3 regions of the Bifidobacterium sp. C0047B3 genome follow, and region 3 is predicted to be linked to each of the others. Evidence: riboswitches for the same ligand, from Rfam matches in the RefSeq annotation. Region 3 holds a riboswitch; each other region holds the start of a gene.
What was found. A riboswitch is a leader RNA that binds a small molecule or an ion and turns the genes downstream of it on or off. The one in region 3 is predicted to bind thiamine pyrophosphate.
Positions count from the first base shown of each region.

Region 1: another riboswitch for thiamine pyrophosphate. It lies ahead of AC1EKT_RS02380 (ABC transporter permease); the one in region 3 lies ahead of AC1EKT_RS01765 (hydantoinase/carbamoylase family amidase).
Region 2: another riboswitch for thiamine pyrophosphate. It lies ahead of thiC (phosphomethylpyrimidine synthase ThiC); the one in region 3 lies ahead of AC1EKT_RS01765 (hydantoinase/carbamoylase family amidase).

Region 1 covers NZ_JBWPWH010000001.1:616,972-623,337, forward strand. The annotation lists gene AC1EKT_RS02355 (FtsB family cell division protein) at 1-68, opposite strand, end outside; gene folP (dihydropteroate synthase) at 261-1,400, opposite strand; gene folK (2-amino-4-hydroxy-6-hydroxymethyldihydropteridine diphosphokinase) at 1,454-1,954, opposite strand; gene AC1EKT_RS02370 (L-lactate dehydrogenase) at 2,211-3,125, opposite strand; gene eno (phosphopyruvate hydratase) at 3,323-4,618, opposite strand; TPP riboswitch at 4,829-4,953, shown strand; gene AC1EKT_RS02380 (ABC transporter permease) at 4,943-5,758, shown strand; gene AC1EKT_RS02385 (ABC transporter substrate-binding protein) at 5,912-6,366, shown strand, end outside.
Region 2 covers NZ_JBWPWH010000001.1:345,285-351,650, reverse strand. The annotation lists gene AC1EKT_RS01220 (NAD+ synthase) at 1-600, opposite strand, end outside; gene AC1EKT_RS01215 (MetQ/NlpA family ABC transporter substrate-binding protein) at 822-1,655, shown strand; gene AC1EKT_RS01210 (methionine ABC transporter ATP-binding protein) at 1,848-2,696, shown strand; gene AC1EKT_RS01205 (methionine ABC transporter permease) at 2,699-3,379, shown strand; TPP riboswitch at 3,444-3,549, shown strand; gene thiC (phosphomethylpyrimidine synthase ThiC) at 3,547-6,204, shown strand.
Region 3 covers NZ_JBWPWH010000001.1:476,170-482,535, forward strand. The annotation lists gene allB (allantoinase AllB) at 1-1,188, opposite strand, end outside; gene allW (allantoin permease) at 1,190-2,674, opposite strand; gene AC1EKT_RS01765 (hydantoinase/carbamoylase family amidase) at 3,007-4,248, opposite strand; TPP riboswitch at 4,436-4,525, opposite strand; tRNA gene AC1EKT_RS01770 (tRNA-Val) at 4,764-4,836, opposite strand; tRNA gene AC1EKT_RS01775 (tRNA-Val) at 4,876-4,947, opposite strand; tRNA gene AC1EKT_RS01780 (tRNA-Cys) at 4,978-5,048, opposite strand; tRNA gene AC1EKT_RS01785 (tRNA-Gly) at 5,077-5,149, opposite strand; gene AC1EKT_RS01790 (hypothetical protein) at 5,606-5,893, opposite strand.

The DNA of each region.
Region 1 (6,366 bases), 140 kb from region 3:
AGTCGACGCTGTTGCAATGGTGCTACATCTTCACCTAATGCTGTTTTACGACGCTTTTTCATAACCATACTTTCTAAATTACTTGATGTATTCGACGTGAAAACATCATGCATTCCGCTAGTATCTTACGCGCTTTTAGATGCAAAATGCTGTTGTGTCACATTTACAGTAACACTGCATTTACAGTCACACTACATTTATTCGTTATTAAAATTAAAAAAACTGACGAACAAAACTGCAAAAAAATTATTTAAATTTTTCTACTTAAACCAGTAATTTCTATTAATAACATCAATCATTTCGACTAATTGCTTTGTTTCTGCAATATCATGAGCACGTATTACACGCCCACCAGCCATAAACATCGCTGTTTCTGCAACTAAAGTGACAGGCAAACGATCTTCTTTATCTAAATTAAAAAGCTTCTTACCAAAGCCTTTTCTAGAAATCGCAACCAATATTGGTCGACCAAAACGATGCAATTGATTAATATTTCGCATCATTGCATAATCTTGTTCACCATCAGCAACCTTTGCATAGCCAATTCCTTGATCAAGAATAATCCTATTTAAGTCAACTCCTCCATCAACAAGCATTTTTAAATTATCGCTAAAGAATTGACACATAACCTTTGTTAAATTGTCATATTCTGTATCTCTATTGCTATGCATTGTCACTAATCCAACGTTAGAATCTGCCATAAGCTTTACTTTTTCTGGAGAATCAAACGCGCGAACATCATTTATAATATCTACGCCAGCTTCAATTGCAGCTTCCATTACAGGTAACTTGTAAGTATCTACTGCTACAGCAATTTGAGGATAATTTTTGTGAATATACTTAATAGCAGGTATAACGCGCCTTATTTCCTCTTCTGGAGTAATTTCTAAATAACCGCCAGGTTTTGTAGTTTGACCGCCTACTTCTATAACATCAGCACCAGCTTCAACTATTTCTTTAATATGGCTATTTACCTCGTCTTCACTTTGGTACTTGCCACCATCATAGAATGAGTCAGGAGTAATATTCAAAATCGCGTAAACTATAGGCTTGTCAAGTGTATCAAAGCAGAATCGCCCTGCATTCCACACAATTGCTTTTTGCTTTAATAGCGAGCGCAAACTTGCAAGTAATTCTTGATCTTCGTACCATGCTTTTTCGCACTCTTGCATAAAAGGTTTAAGAGCAATAAGCGGCAAAATGAAGTCAATAGAAGACTCGGATACTTTGATAGCTGTATCAAAATGATCGAGAAAATCAGCTACTTTGTTTAAATCGTTTTCGCTAATATTTTCCCACGTGCATAAAATTTTTTGATTTACGCAAAGATCCTGCAGTAACGCTATATCTGCAATATTTTTAGAAGATACATTCTCCAAATTGCTTTCAATAATTCGCATTTGTATTCTTTCTTTCTAAAGCCTCATATTTAAAACTAAATTTATATTCCAAACTAATTAAAAACTTCGCTACTTTCAATAATATTAATCCAATTAGTGTCGCTAGTTTTATTAAGCTTATCTTGGATGAGCTCATGATAATTAGCATCGTCTGCGCTTATTTCAAGCAAAGGAACTAATACGAATCTGCGATTATCTCTTTCTTTGTGCGGAATCGTAAGATTTTCACTTTTTATAGTTTGACCACCAAAATCAATAATATCTAAATCGATTGTTCGAGGGCCCCAACGAACTATGCGCTTTCTGTGAAGACGCTGTTCAATATCATGAATAAAATCAAGCAATTCAAAAGCTGTTAAATCAGTGTACAAGCGTAAAGCAATGTTATAAAAACTGTCTTGCACTACGTCACCAACTGGTTCAGTTTCATACACTGAAGAAACGATAATATTGCTTATATGTGAATTTTGCTTCAATAGCGAAACAGCTTGACGCAAATTAAGTAATCTATCACCTATATTGCTTCCAACACTTATGTATGCACTAGAAATCATATTTCCCCCCAAAAAATAATGTCATTTATAGCTAAAAGTATATATCATAAACAATTAGGACTAGCCAACTTTAAGAATTCAAATAATAAATAATCTAATATCAAAAATTTTTATAACAAAAATGTCGCTGTAAATTCAACACTATTGAAGAGCAATTAAACCTACAACGACATTTTTCAATACGCTTTTATCTAAAATCTGTAAAAATATTTTAGATTCAAAAGTAGTATTTTCTAGTTATTTTATTTTGACTTATCTATTTTGCTTGAGCCTTGCTCAAAATTGTATCTGCAGAATGCTGCAACTTTTGCAACTCTTCTTCAGTCAAGTCAAGTTGGCACTGCTTCACAATACCTTCGCGACCAACGATTGCTGGGTAAGAAAGATAAGAATGATATTCCTCGCGATAGTTCGAAACAGGCATTTGCTCCTTTGAATCCGAAAGAACAGCATGAACCAGGCGAACTGCAGCAGCAGCAATACCGTAATTTGTATACTTCTTTCCGTAGAACACAGTGAAGCCGCCTTGACGGGTTTCTTCATCAACAGCATCTAAATCAATATTCTTTTCTTTTGCAAGCTCAACAATCGGCTGTTCAAGAACCTTAACTGTGGACCATGCAACGAACTGTGAATCGCCATGTTCACCCAAGCTATAGCCCTTCACAGCTTTTGGATGAACTCCGAAGAATTTGCCAACAGCGCGATGAAGACGTGCAGAATCAAGCAAAGTTCCAGTGCCAATAACTTTTTCATAAGGAAGACCAGTTGTTTCTTTATAAAGCTGGCAAATAGCGTCGCAAGGATTAGTAATATCAACTAAAACACCATGGAAGCCAGAAGCTTTAATCTTTGCACCAACTTCTTCAACTTGAACACGATTATGTTTAAGTTCTGCGAAACGATCAGGATTTGGGACGTCTAAAAGCTTAATATTGCCCATAGCGCTTACGATAACTTCAACATCTTTCAAAGCATCGTAATCATTGACAGTAATGTTTACATTAAAAGGCAAATTGTCCATTGAATCCTCAAAATCCAATGCATCAGCCTTAACCTTAGCTTCATTCTTGTCATACAGGTATAACTCGTCGGCGTAACCACCAACAACAAGCTGGTGAGCAACAGCTGCGCCAACATTTCCCATACCAATAACTGCTACTTTTCGCATAATGAAACATCTCCTTCTGTTTCGATTTTCTCACAAAAATATCACTATTATGGTGAGAATGAAAGTAAATTTAAGAAAATTTTTTGCGCGTTTCGATTTTTTCAAAAATATTTAATAAAAAACGGTCAGCCGTAAACACGACTGACCGTTAAAACTCAAAGACTTAAGAAGCCACTAAGTTACTTTAAAACTAAAAGTTACTTCATGTACTTCTTGCAAGCCTTGAATGCGCTGTAACCAGCATACTGAGCGGTAGAACCAAGCTCTTCCTCAATCTCAAGCAAGCGGTTGTACTTAGCAATACGCTCGCCACGAGCAGGAGCACCAGTCTTGATTTGGCCGGTGTTCTTAGCAACGGCAAGATCAGAAATGGTGGTATCTGGGGTTTCACCAGAACGATGGGAAACCATAGAAGTGAAGCCGTTCTTAGTTGCAAGCTCAATAGCGTCGAGGGTTTCGGTGACGGAACCAATCTGGTTCAACTTCACGAGCAAGGAGTTAGCTGCACCGAGCTCAATACCCTTAGCCAAACGCTTTGGATTGGTGACGAGCAAGTCATCGCCAACGAACTGCAAACGATCACCAAGACGCTTGGTGATTTCTGCCCAATCATCCCATCCTTCTTCCTGGAATGGATCTTCGATGGAAACGATTGGATACTCGTTGATGAGCTTCTCGTAGTAATCGAGCATGTAAGCAGATTCGCGCTCTTCGCCATCGAAACGATACTTACCAGTTTCCTTGTTGTAGAACTCGGAAGAAGCAACGTCAAGAGAAATACCAATCTGCTTGCCTGGCTCGTAGCCAGCGGCTGCGATTGCATCCATGATGTACTTCAAGGAATCCTCATTGGACTTCATCTTTGGAGCGAAGCCACCTTCGTCACCAAGACCAGTTGCCAAACCTTCCTTCTTCAAAACATTCTTCAAGGTGTGATAAACCTCAACACCAGCGCGCAAAGCATCGCTGTAGGTTGCGAAACCGTAAGGAGAAATCATGTACTCCTGAATATCGGTTGCGAAATCAGCGTGAGCACCACCATTCATGATGTTCATGTTTGGAACTGGAAGAATGTGACCATTGGTGCCGCCAATGTAGCGGTACAACGGAAGCTGAGCGGATTCAGCAGCAGCGTAGAGAGCAGCAAGGGAAACGCCGAGAATTGCGTTAGCACCAAGCTTGCCCTTGTTTGGCGTGCCATCAAGCTCAATCATCGTCTCATCAAGAGCGCGCTGATCGGTGGCATCCATGCCAATAACCTTAGGTGCGATTACCTCGTTGACAGCCTTAACAGCTTCCAACGTGCCCTTGCCTTGATAACGGGACTTGTCACCATCGCGACGTTCCCAAGCTTCAGCTTCACCAGTAGAAGCACCAGAAGGCACTAAACCAATACCCTGAGCGCCATCTTCGGTCTCCAAATAAACCTGAACAGTAGGATTTCCACGAGAATCCAAAATTTCGCGTGCATATACGCTTTCAATAGCTGCCACAACTACTCCTTTATACCTATGGGTTGTGATGACTCTTCCAAGACTAGTGCGTTTTATGGACGTTATATTGAGTATCAGCGTATTTATGCCGTGAACGTTCACAATATTTTGATTTAACTCGAGTCATATGAGCCAATTGTATATTTTTAAGCAATATCGTTTATAAATATCGATTTAAAATACAGTTGTCCATACCCTTAAGTGATAATGACCTCAGACACGGGGTGCGCAACTACATCGTGCCAAACAACAATACATACAGTGTTGCGCTGAGAATACACTCGTTGAACCTGATATAGCTAAAACTATCGAAGGGATTGTCGCATGACTTACAGTTCGCCTAATAAAGCGAAGAACATATTGAAGATTGCGTTTAAAGCGGTATCTTCGTGTAAAGTGTGGATTTCAACTATACTCATTTTGGTTTTGTGGTTTTTCACAACTCTTTCTCCAGTCGAAGACCGTTCTTTGCCATCCCCATATGAAGTAATACAAGCTTTTATTGATTTAAACAGCGAAGGCATATTATTAAAATCCTTAGGAATAAGTATTTTACGAGTTCTTTTAGGACTTTTGCTAGGAATTATTTTTGCTGTTCCTGCAGGCATACTTGCAGGAGGCAGTAAGCTTGGCAATATTGTAGTTGATAAACCAAGCCACATGTTGAGGTCAATTCCATTCCCGGCTTTAGCTCCAATATTAATAATTTTCCTCGGAATAGATGAAACGATGAAAATAGCGCTTATAGCTGTTGGCGTTTTTGGACCTATGTACGTTAATATTCGCGACGGAGTTCGTAATATTGATCCAAAACTTCTTGAATTAGCGCAGGTTTATCACGTTAAAAAATCTACTATTTTTATATCTATTTTGCTTCGCGGCACACTTCCAAGTTTTATGACAGGTTTGCGATTTGCAATATCTGTAGCATGGGTTGCATTAGTGACTTGCGAAACAGTTAATTCTTCTATTGGAATTGGATACATTCTTTCAAGAGCGCAAGAATTCTTTAGGCCAGATCAAATGATGGCATGCGTTATTATGTACGCAATTGCAGGTCTTGGATCTGAGCTTACTGCAAATATATTAGAGTATCTCCTTATACCTGAACGCAGATTAGATAGAAAATCACGCAAATAATCTAGTAATATCAACATTTTTCTAAAGTTAACTACTTTTTAAAATGCATTAAATTGCTTTTTAAGAATTAGTCAATATTTAGAATCAACAACCAAATAATAACAACCAAACAAACAACAAATAATAACAACCAAACAAAAGGAGCTATATATCATGGCTAATTTAAAAATGCGATTTTCTAAAAAGAGCATTATTGCATTAATCTGCGCTGCTTGTGCAACTGTATCTCTTGCAGCTTGCGGAAGCTCACAAAAATCATCAACCGCTTCTTCAAAAGAAGACGCTGGAACTATGAGAGTTGCTTATCTTTCTACAGCAAATTATTTAACTACTTTGAAAAATGAGAAATTCCTTCAAGATGAATTTGGCAAATCTAAAGTAGTTTACACTGGTCCTTACACTCCAGTTGATGGTCTTACTGCCGTTATGAGCGGAAATGCAGATGCTACAACTACTGGAACTGGACGCTTCATTGATTTGATTGCTGAAGGACAGCCATGGGTAGCTTTTGCGCTCGAATATTACAATGGTGATTCTCAAGGAATCGTTGCATCCGCAAAAAGCGGCGTGAAAACACTAAAAGACTTATATGGTAAGAAAGTTGCTAT
Region 2 (6,366 bases), 130 kb from region 3:
AACAGCGCGCTTTTGAGCCAAACTCAAGCGCACATGAGTTTTACCTTCCTCATATGGAGAACCATTCATAGTTATTAGCGCATCGATACCAAGTTTTGCCAAACGCGCAACAGGACCGCCGTCTTGCCAAATATCTTCGCAAATAGCAAAACCTAGACGCATCCCATCTACTTCCAGCAGCTCACACTTATTGCCAGAAGAGAAAATACGAAACTCGTCAAAAACACCATAGTTTGGCAAGAAATGCTTGTCGTATTGCAACACAGATTTACCTTCATGCAAAACGAGAAGCCTGTTTCGAGGCTTTCCAGCAGACTCGTCAAAGCCAACAGTTCCAACTACTACGTAAAGCTCCCCCAAGCCTTCTTCCGCAAGTTTTGATGCAAGCAAGTCTGCAGCTTTTTGTGCAGCTGTGCGGAAAGTTGCACGCAAGGCGAGGTCTTCAATAGGATACCCAGTCAAAGTCATCTCAGGAAATACAACCATGCGAGCACACGACTGCTTTGCGCGCGCAGCATACTTCAAAACTTTTTCAACGTTGCTATCAATATTCCCAACGCAGGTATCTATCTGCGCTAACGCCAATCGCAAAAAACTCATACATTACAGTCTAGTAGATAGCTTCATTGCAAGTAAGTGACGTGTTGAAAAACTTATTTTTTCTCTTCTCACACTGCAAGTATGCGAATTATTAACACGTCATAAATAATACTAATAAGCAAAGTGTAGAATTATTGATTTTTCTCGCCTATATTGATAATTCGTTACTCGCGAAGGGGATTTAACTTTAAACGAATTTCACCGAACAAGGAGCAGGAAATATGCGAAAAATTAAAGTTATTGCATCAATTACAGCACTGGCAGCATTAGCGACTTTCACTTTAAGTGGCTGCAGTAGCTCAAAAGCAGGCGCAAAGGATGACAAGACCATTACTGTTGCTGCTTCGCCTACTCCGCATTCTGAAATCTTAAATAAGGTTGTAAAGCCAATCTTGCAAAAAGAAGGCTACAAGCTAGTAGTAAAGGAATTTACTGACTACGTGCAGCCAAATACAGCTACTGAAGAAGGCGAAGTTGACGCAAACTACTATCAGCATTTGCCTTATCTTGACAACTTTAATAAGGAAAAGGGAACTCACCTTGTTTCAGTAGGTGGAATTCATTTTGAACCATTTGGATTGTATCCAGGAAAAACTAAGACGATTAAAGCATTAGCAAATGGAGCAACTGTTGCAGTTCCAAATGATCCTACTAATGAGGCTCGCGCATTGCTTCTTTTGCAAGATGCCGGATTGATTAAGTTGAAGAATCCAAAAGATATTAACGCTACTACAAAAGATATTACTGAGAATCCTAAGAATTTGAAGTTTAAAGAGCTTGAAGCAGCAACAGTTCCTACTGCCATCAAGGACGTGGATCTTGCTGCCATGAACGGCAATTACGCTATTCAAGCTGGTTTTAACCCAACTAAAGACCCACTTACTTCAGAAAAAGTTGGAGGCATTGCGGCTAAAACTTATGAAAATATTATTGTAGTAAAGAAAGGCTCTGAAAAGTTTGCAAAAATCAAAGCCTTACTCAAAGCTTTGAAAACAAGCGAAGTGCGCGACTATATTACTAAAACTTACAAAGGCGCTGTGCTCCCTGTTTTCTAAATAATACTCACAATGTAGCCACCTAATGCCGCATGTGTATGCTTCGTGTATGCTTTGCGGCATTATTTTATAAGCGTGTAATATACGTAATGTGCGTGCTAGTTAATAATCTAGTTAATAACGCTAGTTAGTAACTCTAGTTAGTAACGAAGTATATTTCACACAGAAAGCAATAATCTGTTAAGGAAAAGCATGATTCAGATCGAACATCTTCACAAAAGCTACGGCAAAGGTAGCAAAGCGAACGAAGCATTACACGACATTAATCTGACTATTGAATCGGGAGAAGTATTCGGAATTCTTGGTTCTTCTGGTGCAGGAAAGTCTTCGCTAGTTCGTTGCATGAATCTGCTTGAGCGACCAACTTCTGGCAAAATTATTATTGACGGAAATGATATTAGCGAAGTAAAAGATAAAGAACTTGCAAAAGTACGCACTAATATTGGCATGATTTTCCAGAATTTTAGCCTTTTCCAGCAGCGTACAGTATTGCGAAACGTAACTTTCCCATTAGAGCTAAATCACACTGCAAAAAAGGAACGAGAAGAACGCGCAAACTACTTGCTTGACTTAGTTGGTTTAAAAGATTTTGCAAACCGCTACCCTAGCCAGCTTTCAGGCGGACAACAGCAGCGCGTAGCAATTGCGCGAGCATTGGCGAATAATCCGTCGATTATGCTTTGCGACGAAGCAACAAGCGCACTTGACTCCACAACTACTGCGCAAATCCTTGATTTATTGAGCCGAATTAACCGCGAACTCAACGTAACGCTTGTTATTATTACGCATTCGCTGGCTGTAGCACGAAATATTTGCGACCGAGTTGCAATGATTGATGGCGGACGCATTGTGGAATTAGGTGACACTGATACGCTTTTTGCAAATCCACAAAGCGATATTTTGCGAACTCTTATTGCAGATGAAAAACAGGAAAATCATCGAGCTAAAATTGCAAGCACGATTGCAAGCGAGCTTAACAATAAGCCAACAAACGCACAAACAGACGAACAAACAAACGCGCTTACCAATGAGGTGAAATAACAATGTTAGAAGCTGCTACACAATTTTTTAACGAATACGGCGACTTACTTATTGAAGGCGTGCAAGACACACTCGTAATGACGTCAGTTGCAACACTTTTTGCATACCTTATTGGACTTCCAGTTGGCGTACTTCTCATTACATCAAACAAAAAAGGCATTTGCCCTAACGCGCCAATTAACGCAGTTCTAGGATGGATTGTTAACATCGTGCGTTCTGTGCCGTTTATTATTTTATTAGTTGCAATAATTCCTTTTACTCGTCTCATAGTTGGCACTTCTTTGGGAGTTCCTGGAGCTATTGTGCCTCTGGTAATTACTGCTGCACCATTCGTTGCTAGAGTAGTTGAACAATCTTTAGCCGAAGTTGACGGAAGCTTAATCGAAGCAGCACAAAGCTTTGGAGCAAGCAAATTGCAAATTGTTTGCAAAGTATTGCTGTGGGAAGCTTTACCTTCACTAATTCGCGGAGCTGCACTTACGTTTATTACGCTTTTTGGATTCTCAGCAATGGCTGGAACAGTTGGAGCAGGCGGACTCGGAGATATTGCAATACGATACGGATACCAGCGTTATCAATACGATGTGATGACAGTGGCTGTTATTCTTTGCATTATCCTCGTACAGATTGTGCAAAGCTTGGGAGATTTTATTTCACGCGCAATCAATCATCACGAACGCTAAAGAAATTCGCAACATACCCACCACCAATTAAATGCACATAATCGTGTAAACTTGCTGGTAATTCGACATTTTGCAGGGGTGCTTTCGAAAGAAGGCTGAGATGGTATTAATTTATCTAACCCTTCGAACCTGTTAGTTAATACAACGTAGGGAGCAACGATTTTAGTATGACATCGAATTATCCGTACGCATCAATGCGTAATCAATTTAATCTAAGCGCCTGCTTTATTGCAGACCCACAAGCTTGTAATAATCGTCCACTTACAGATATTGTCGATGATGCTTTGCGCGCTGGAGCGACTTTTATTCGTCTTCATTGCAACAATGAAAACGCTAAAGAAATCACCACTATTGCACGCGATATTGCACAAATCATCGAAGACAATAACAAATGCGATTCTGTAACTTTTGTTATCGACGAGCGCGTTGATGTCGTTTGGCAAGCTCGCAATCAAAGCATCAAAGTTGACGGAGTGCACTTAGCACAAAGTGACATGGAGCCTAGAGAGGCTCGCGCACTTCTTGGCGAAGATGCTGTAATCGGCTTATCTGTTGAAACCGAGAGCTTAGTTAAAGTAATAAACGAACTTCCAGATGGATGCATCGATTACATTTGCGTAACAGCAATGCACAATCCTGAAGAAGGATGCGAAAGCACTACTGCCGCTTACGAATTGGAAGCAAACCACACAACGCTGGACGAAGCGAAAATTAATACGATTTGTTCCGCAAGTGATTTCCCAGTTCTAGTTGGCGGAAGAACTGCTCTCGACGATATCGATACAATCGCTCACACTAAGGCTGCAGGATGGTTCGTTTCTGAAGCACTGTATTCTTCAGAAACACCAGAATCAACTATGCATGAGTTTGTTGAACATTGGAAAGCTGTGCGAGGCGAAGAAAAGCACGGCTACGCTAAGCGAGTAATAGTTGCAGAAAATTCTGAATCAAAATCTTCAGAAACTCAAGAAAAGAAACCAACTTTTATTAACGCTAAAGAAGCAAAGGATGCTGCAAAATTAGCTAAGCAACAGCGCGTTGACATTGCAGCTCGCGGTTGCACTCAGCGCGATAAAGCTCATATTCGCAAAACAACTCCAGTTCATTTTGAGTATGAATATGGTTCTTACGATTTGGAAGTTCCTTATACGGAAATTAAGCTTTCGGATACTCCTGGCGTAGGCCCTAACCCGCCTTTTAAGGATTACAATACGGAAGGCCCAAAGTGCGACCCGAAGGAAGGCTTGGCTCCGCTTCGCCTTGACTGGATTCGTGACCGCGGTGACGTTGTGGAATATGAGGGTCGCAGGCGCAATCTTCAAGATGACGGCAAGCGCGCAATTAAGCGAGGCAAAGCTTCTAAAGAATGGCGTGGTCGCACGCATAAGCCAATGAAGGGCGCGGACCATCCAATTACGCAAATGTGGTACGCTCGCCACGGAATCACTACTCCGGAAATGCAATATGTTGCAACACGCGAAAATTGCGATGTGGAGCTGGTTCGTGAAGAAGTTGCAGCAGGACGTGCTGTAATTCCTTGCAATATTAACCATCCTGAAGCTGAGCCTATGATTATTGGTTCGCGCTTCTTGACTAAGCTCAACGCAAACATGGGTAATTCTGCTGTTACGTCATCTATCGACGAAGAAGTGGAAAAGCTTACGTGGGCCACGAAGTGGGGTGCGGATACCGTTATGGATCTTTCCACCGGTAACGATATTCACACGACGCGCGAATGGATTTTGCGCAACTCCCCTGTGCCAATTGGAACAGTGCCAATGTATCAGGCTTTGGAAAAGGTTGAGGATGATGCTTCTAAGCTCAGCTGGGAGCTTTTCCGCGATACTGTTATTGAGCAGTGCGAGCAGGGCGTTGACTACATGACTATTCACGCTGGCGTGCTTCTTCGCTACGTGCCGCTTACTGCAAACCGCGTAACCGGTATTGTTTCTCGTGGTGGCTCAATTATGGCTGAATGGTGCTTGCAGCATCATCAAGAGAGCTTCTTATATACGCACTTTGAAGAATTATGCGAGATTTTCGCAAAGTACGATGTTGCATTCTCTTTGGGCGATGGTTTGCGTCCAGGTAGCTTGGCTGATGCTAACGATGCGGCTCAACTTTCCGAGCTTATGACGCTTGGCGAGCTTACGAAGATCGCTTGGAAGCATGACGTGCAAGTTATGATTGAAGGTCCTGGTCACGTGCCATTCGACACTGTGCGTATGAATATTGAGATGGAGAAGGCAATTTGCCAGAATGCTCCATTCTATACGCTTGGTCCTTTGACTACGGATACCGCACCTGGCTACGACCACATTACTTCCGCAATTGGTGGCGTGGAGATTGCACGATACGGCACTGCAATGCTTTGCTATGTGACTCCTAAGGAACATTTGGGATTGCCTAACAAGGACGACGTGAAGCAAGGCGTGATTGCGTATAAGATCGCTTGCCACGCAGCTGATCTTGCTAAGCACCATCCACATGCTATGGATCGCGACAACGCAATCAGTAAGGCTCGCTTTGAGTTCCGCTGGTTGGATCAGTTCAACTTAAGCTACGATCCGGATACCGCAATCGCCTTCCACGACGAAACGCTTCCTGCAGAACCGGCAAAAATGGCGCACTTCTGCTCGATGTGCGGACCAAAGTTCTGCTCGATGGCTATTTCGCAAAATATTCGTAAGCGTTTTGGCGGAGCAGCTCAGCAGGAGCAGCTCGTTGAAGAAGCACGCAGTCAGGCAATTGCCGACGGTATGAAAGAGATGAGCAAAAAGTTCCAAGAATCCGGCTCATCGCTGTATCAAAGCGTGAAAGCATAAAGTACGGAAGTACGGAAGTACGGAAGTACGGAAGTACGAAGTGCGGAAGCAAAAACTGAATTGCAAGTGCTTCAATAGCAATACTTACAACGGATAATAATAGAAGAAGGTTGATATAAACCAAAGCGAGTTTTATAGTGAGCAATTGTGCTTGCTATAAGA
Region 3 (6,366 bases):
TTTAATGAATGCAAGATCTGCGTCATAACCCAAACGTATGCTGCCTTTTCCTTTCAAATCGAAGCGTTTTGCAGAATTGCTAGAATTCAATGCCACAAATTGAGTTAATGACATTCCGCGCTTTTGCACAGCTTCATCAAAGAACACATCAACATCGTTTTGAACGCTACCAATACCACCCCAAGCTGTGAAAGCATCATCAGTTTGCTTCAAACTCAAAGGAGCTGGCGAATGGTCGGAAACAATGAAGTTAATAGAACCGTCAAAAACCTTTTCCCACAAGCCATTCTGGTTTTCCTTGTCACGAATTGGCGGAGTGCACTTAGCGATATTTCCAATCTCGTCAAGCTCAGAAGTGTCGAAATACAGGTAATGGTTGCAAGTTTCGCAGCTTACGTCTACGCCATTTTTACGAGCGTCAGCAACAGCTTGAGCACCTTCTGGTGAAGAAACATGAACAATATGAATTCTGCATCCAGTTTCTTTAGCAAAAAGGCAAGCGCGCTCAATAGCTTCAACTTCAGTGAAAACAGGTCTGGTTGCTACGAACTCAGAAAGTTTTCTAGCTCCCATTTGATGAGCTTTCTTTCCAAGCTGATCTGTAATAGGAGCGTTTTCGCAATGCATAATCAAAATTTTGCCTGTTTTAGCAATCTGCTGCATACCTGTGTACAAGGAGTAATCGTCGCAATTGTATAAATCAACCTGCAAATCCTTGTCGCCTGTAGTTCCAAGGAATGCCTTGTAATTAACAACACCTTGCTTATCTTGCTCGCATATTCCACCGTTTAGATTTTGTGGCTCCAAACCACCAGTTTGACCAACGTCAACTTTTAGTTTTCCTTCAGCCTCTTTTAAAACTGCTTCAAATGATTTTCCATCAGTAGTAGCAGGAATTTGATTGCAAGGCATCTGCAGCATTGTAGTAATACCGCCTTTTGCGCCGGCAGAAGTTGCGGTTACAAAACCTTCCCAATCGTCGCGAACGCCGCCGCCTGGAGCGTTAATATGAACATGAGAATCAACTTTTCCAGGAACAACTATTAAATCAGTTGCGTCAATAGTTTTTTCTGCTGCAAAGTTGCTTCCAAAAGCGGCAAACTTGCCGTCTTTAATTGCTATATCGGCTTTAGTTGCTTCATTATCGAATACAACCAAACCATTTGTGATTACTACATCGTAGTTCATATTATTTCCTTTCTTTAGCCATTGTTGGCTGAAAAACTTTTGATAGTAATATTTGACACACGAAACCTACAGCGCATCCCACAATCCATGAGATTTGAGTAAGCGGTGAAAGTAGAGGAATTATCTGCCCGGAAAGAGCAAATAAAAGCCCAAGTATCGTAGAAGTATAAGATATCCAGTTAGTTCCAGAATAAGCAGATTTTGACGAGCTATTTGTATCGTAATAAATTTGATCAAGATCAATATGCGTGCGCTTTACTACGTAATAGTCAGCAAGTAGAACACCTGCAATAGGGCCTAAAAGCATACCAATAAGATTCAAAAAGCCTGTAATATTAGCCATAAACTTCCACGGCATTAACACAGTGCTTACAAGAGCTGCAATAACTACGCCACGCTTATAATTTACAAATCGCGGAGCTAAAGCAGTTAGCTGGTATGCTGCAGGAACAATATTGCCAGTGGCATTTGTACAAACTGTAGTAAGTAGAAGCAACCCAGTAGCTATTGCAATTGCAGGAATACTATCCCACTTGTTTATGATAACAAGAACATCTGTAATGGTTTCATGGTAAAAAAGCGATCCGCCTACTAAAATAACTACGCTTGTAAAAGCAAAAAGCGCGTAGCTTAGCAAGAAGCTAGCAATTTGACCTTTTAGTTGAGCCATAGTTGACTTTGCGTTTTGTGTAAAGTCAGCAATAGAAACTGCAGGAGCAGCCCAAACGCCCAGCACAGAATTTACAACCATCATCATGAAAAGCCCAAGACCGTAATTAGTTGGAGCTTGAACAGTAGCATGATATTGCATGATTGCAGATAAACCACCAGCACAGCTAATAGCCCATACGCTCATGCAGCCAAAAACAACGTAAATAAGCGGGCTTAATACCACAGTTAGCTTATTAAGAGTCTTTCCTCCACCTAAGCCAATTGCCAAATTAAGCAACCAAAATATTGCGAAGGAGATAATAATAGGTATGTGCGAGCCTACAAATGGTATTTTGCTTCCAAACGTAAGAAACTCAGGGCAAATTTTGCCAACTAGAATCTCTAAAGCTTTCGCACCTATATATGTTTGAATGCCATACCAGCATATTGCAGCAACTACTCCCCTAAGGAATCCTGGTAGTTGAGCGCCTGCTTTTCCGTATGTTGCGCGCAAATGCATAGAAAACGGTATGCCGTATTTGGATCCTACAACACCGTTAGCAACCATGACAATTGCTGTAAGAATTGCGCCAAGCATGATACCAATCATTACGTAAATTGGAGAGTATCCCATCAAAAGGAACGCGCCAACTGCAGCATAATTAGGAATATTGTGTACAGACTGCATCCACAAAGTGCAAAAATTAAGAGCGCTCATTGTGCGTTTTTCTTGCGGCTTTGGCAGTAAATCTTCGTTAGTGTAGCCGCGCTCGCGGTAACATTCCAAGTTTTTACTATCTACTGGCTCATCTTTTAGCAGTTTACTAATTTGCATGCGCACCTCCTTACTTTTCTTGTTTGTAAATTTGATTCTTTTTTGTGTTTTGAGTTTTGTGTTTTGAGTTTTGTGTTTTTTGAAAGTAATAATCGCAACTTTGCTCAAAAATAAAAAAAGATACGAAAGGATATCGTACCCGTGGTGGTGCGCCCCTTCGTATCAGCCTCTTATTCGTGAATAAGCGTTGTACTCTCATTCGATATTCACTTTTCTTCGCTGCGATTAATTAAGCAGTGAAGTTGGCATCGTATATGCCTTTTGTGTCCTTCCTAAATTTCTATTTCTTTTTGGTTTTCGTTTGGTTTTCGTTATTTTTTAGTTGATTTTAGTTAGTCCTCATAAGCCAAACTATGCAGAGCATCTCGTAAAAGCTTTACTCCGTGAACAGCGTCTTGTGGATCTGTGTACTCTTCTGGAGCGTGACTAATACCATCTTTTGAAGGAACGAAAATCATTCCGGATTTTACAAACGGAGCAAAAATTTGCGTATCTTGACCAGCGCCTGAATGCATGACTCTGTACGCATAACCTTGCTTATTAGCTTGATCTTTCAAAAGATTAATAATATCGTCGCTAAGTGGTGTAGGATCATCAGACATCCACTTATCAATCTGCGCTGTAATGCCATAAGACTTGGCAGTTTCGTGAATATCTTCGTCGAGTTCCTGCAAGAATTTATCAAGAAAAGCTTTATCTGTATGACGGCAGTTCATTGAAAAAGTAACTTCTCCAGGAACAATATTTACTTGATTTGGAACTACGCTGATTCTACCGAAAGTAAGTACCAGTGGGTCGCCTGCTTGCTTAGCTTTGTCAAGATTCTTGGCGATTATATGAGACATGCAATCTACTGCATCGTGCCTGTAGGACATCATTGTTGTGCCAGCGTGATTTTGTACGCCTTTAAGATGAATATCCCAACGATGCTGGCCAGCAATGCTAGTGATAATACCTAAATCTTCGTGATTGCTGTAAAGCGTTGGTCCCTGCTCAATGTGTAGCTCAATCCAGGCTTCAAGATTTGCGAACTTAGGTTGAGTTGTTTGATAATTGAACCCAGCTTCACGCATTGCTGTTTCGAAAGGAACACCTTCACTGTCGCAAATATTTTCTACGTCCTCTTTTTTGGCTAGTCCAAAGAAATTCTTTGAACCCCAGAATACGTATGGGAAACGTGAGCCTTCCTCTTCTGCTAAGCAGATAATGCGAAGACTTTTCTTTGGCTTTCCATATCTAGTAAGTAAATTCTTAATTGCTAAATAGGCTGCAACTATTCCAAGTTGACCGTCGAAACGACCTCCTCTTGAAACTGTGTCAATATGCGATCCACAAGCTATTATGCTTTCTGGCTTTTCACATCCTTCAACAGTTGCAATTAGGTTTCCAACTTGGTCGAATTCCACAGTCATACCGAGTTTTTCAAATCGTTGACGAAGAGCAAAAAGAGCCTGTTTCCAAGATTTTGTGTAAAGAGGTCGAGTAACTCCTTGTTCTCCTGGTTTTTCTGTGAATCCTGCAAGCCAGCTTATGGCTGATTCTATAGTTTCAGCACTTATGCTGCTATTAATCATGTGCAGTATTCCTCCTCACTTGTGCAAGTTTTCCCAAAAGTGACATTCAGGCGGATATTTTTTTTGGTTTTTGTTTTTGTTTTGGTTTTTGTTGTTTAGTTTTTTTTTAATTGTTTAGTTGATACTCGTGTAATTGCTACTACTTTGTGGCAACGCAAGATATCACGAAAATCGTGATAGAAAGAAATCACTTACTGTAATTGCTCCCTACGTATGTCTTAACAAAACAGGTTCAAAGGGTGTTTCTCAACTGTTTCCAGTACCCCTGCAATTTTCACTTGTACTCGGATGAGTATAGCACGATATTAAATGAACTCAAAATGAACATTCGCATGTGTGTTTCTGTGAAGAAATGATTGGTTGCTTGCTTTGCTGGTTGATTGGTTGCTATGAGATATTGCTTCCATTTGTGGTTGCATGTATGTTCGGCTGCAAAAAATTTTCATATGAAAGTTAGGAAATAAAAAATAGCCAAATAACAAAAAACGCAGTGCTTCTACACTGCGAACATATTGTGGGTGATATAGGAATCGAACCTATGACCCCTTCCGTGTGAAGGAAGTGCGCTAGCCGCTGCGCCAATCACCCAAAATTTTTTAATTATGCGTGAAAGGCAATCCTTTCGAGTGGGCGATACAAGGTTCGAACTTGTGACCCCTTCCGTGTCAGGGAAGTGCGCTACCACTGCGCCAACCGCCCAGGTTGTTAATTAAGCTTGAAGCTTAATCGAGGTGGGTACGAGAGTCGAACTCATCTATACGGCTTTGCAGGCCGCTGCCTAACCGCTTGGCTAACCCACCGTAAGGTCGAATAACTCATCGGACCTAGAGCGGACAACGGGACTCGAACCCGCGGTCTCAACCTTGGCAAGGTTGCGCTTTACCAACTAAGCTATGTCCGCAATGCAACTTTACTGAACAACGTCAGCGCCGAAGCACGAGTAACTACTATACCCGAAATATTTACAAATGCAAGCCCTCGCCTATTTTGGCGTGTCGTTTGGTGTTTCTGTTGGTGTGTTTTTTGGTGTGTTTGTAGGTGTGTCTTTCGGTGTGTTCGTTTGTGAGTGTTGGTTGGAGGTTTGTTATGCGTATGGTATTGGAGCATTTGCGAGCGCAAGTGTTACTTTCTCAGTTGGCTAGCTGAGTTTTTAACGATGTTTGGGCTGTGAGTGTTACTTTCTCAGTTTGTTGACTGAGTTTTTAACAGTTTTTTGCTGATTACCGTTACTTTTTCAGTTCGTTGACTGAGTTTTTAACGGTGTTTAGAACTTGGCTTAATATTCCCAGCTTCGCAATCTTCATTTTAAGTATATTTTCTAGGGTTATAGGTTCTAGGGTTATAGACCAAAATTTATTTATTCATCTGGGGAATGGACTTTACGTGGGACTCCTAAATCGTCTGCTATATCGTCATAATCATCACCACATTCATAAGGATCTAGCAGGTTATAGGCTTCTATTAGCAGCTCTTTAGGTGCGCTCTTGTGTAGCCATGCTTCTACTAAATAATAATCAATTGCAATCGATGGTTCGCCTGCTCGAATAGCACTATTGGCTGCTTCTTTAAAACGTTCGTCCATAGTAGGTTCTGCATAGGGACGGAGCTTCTCAGCCATATCATAACAAAGTTTCATCATGTCCATTAGCTTTTCACACCTCTCTTATCTTCCACATCATTATATGCAGTAACAACACGCTAAGATTTTTTCTTTTTGATAAACGCACTTCCAGGATAGCATCAGCTTATGCGGTAAAGACCGTGAGCCAAGGCGAAAAATGACACCACACTCCAGCGATAATAACGAGTGAGAACATAGCAGATACTATTGCGTCTAATTTCATAATGAGCCTGCAGTATAGTGGATAGTGAGTCCCGGACACTTGGTCTGTTCGGGACTCTTTATTTACTTATTGCGCTTCAAGGATTACCACTGCGTAGTATCACCCCCGCGTATGCGGGAAAGACATGGAGATTAAGCCCCTTCTGCATTGCGTTGCGGGATCACCCCCGCGTATACGGGAAAGACTGCGTTTGGTGTTGCTGACTTCGTTAAAGCGCGAAGTCAGTCCTCGCTTGCGTTGAGAGCACGCTGTGCTTTCAACTTTGAGCAAGCTC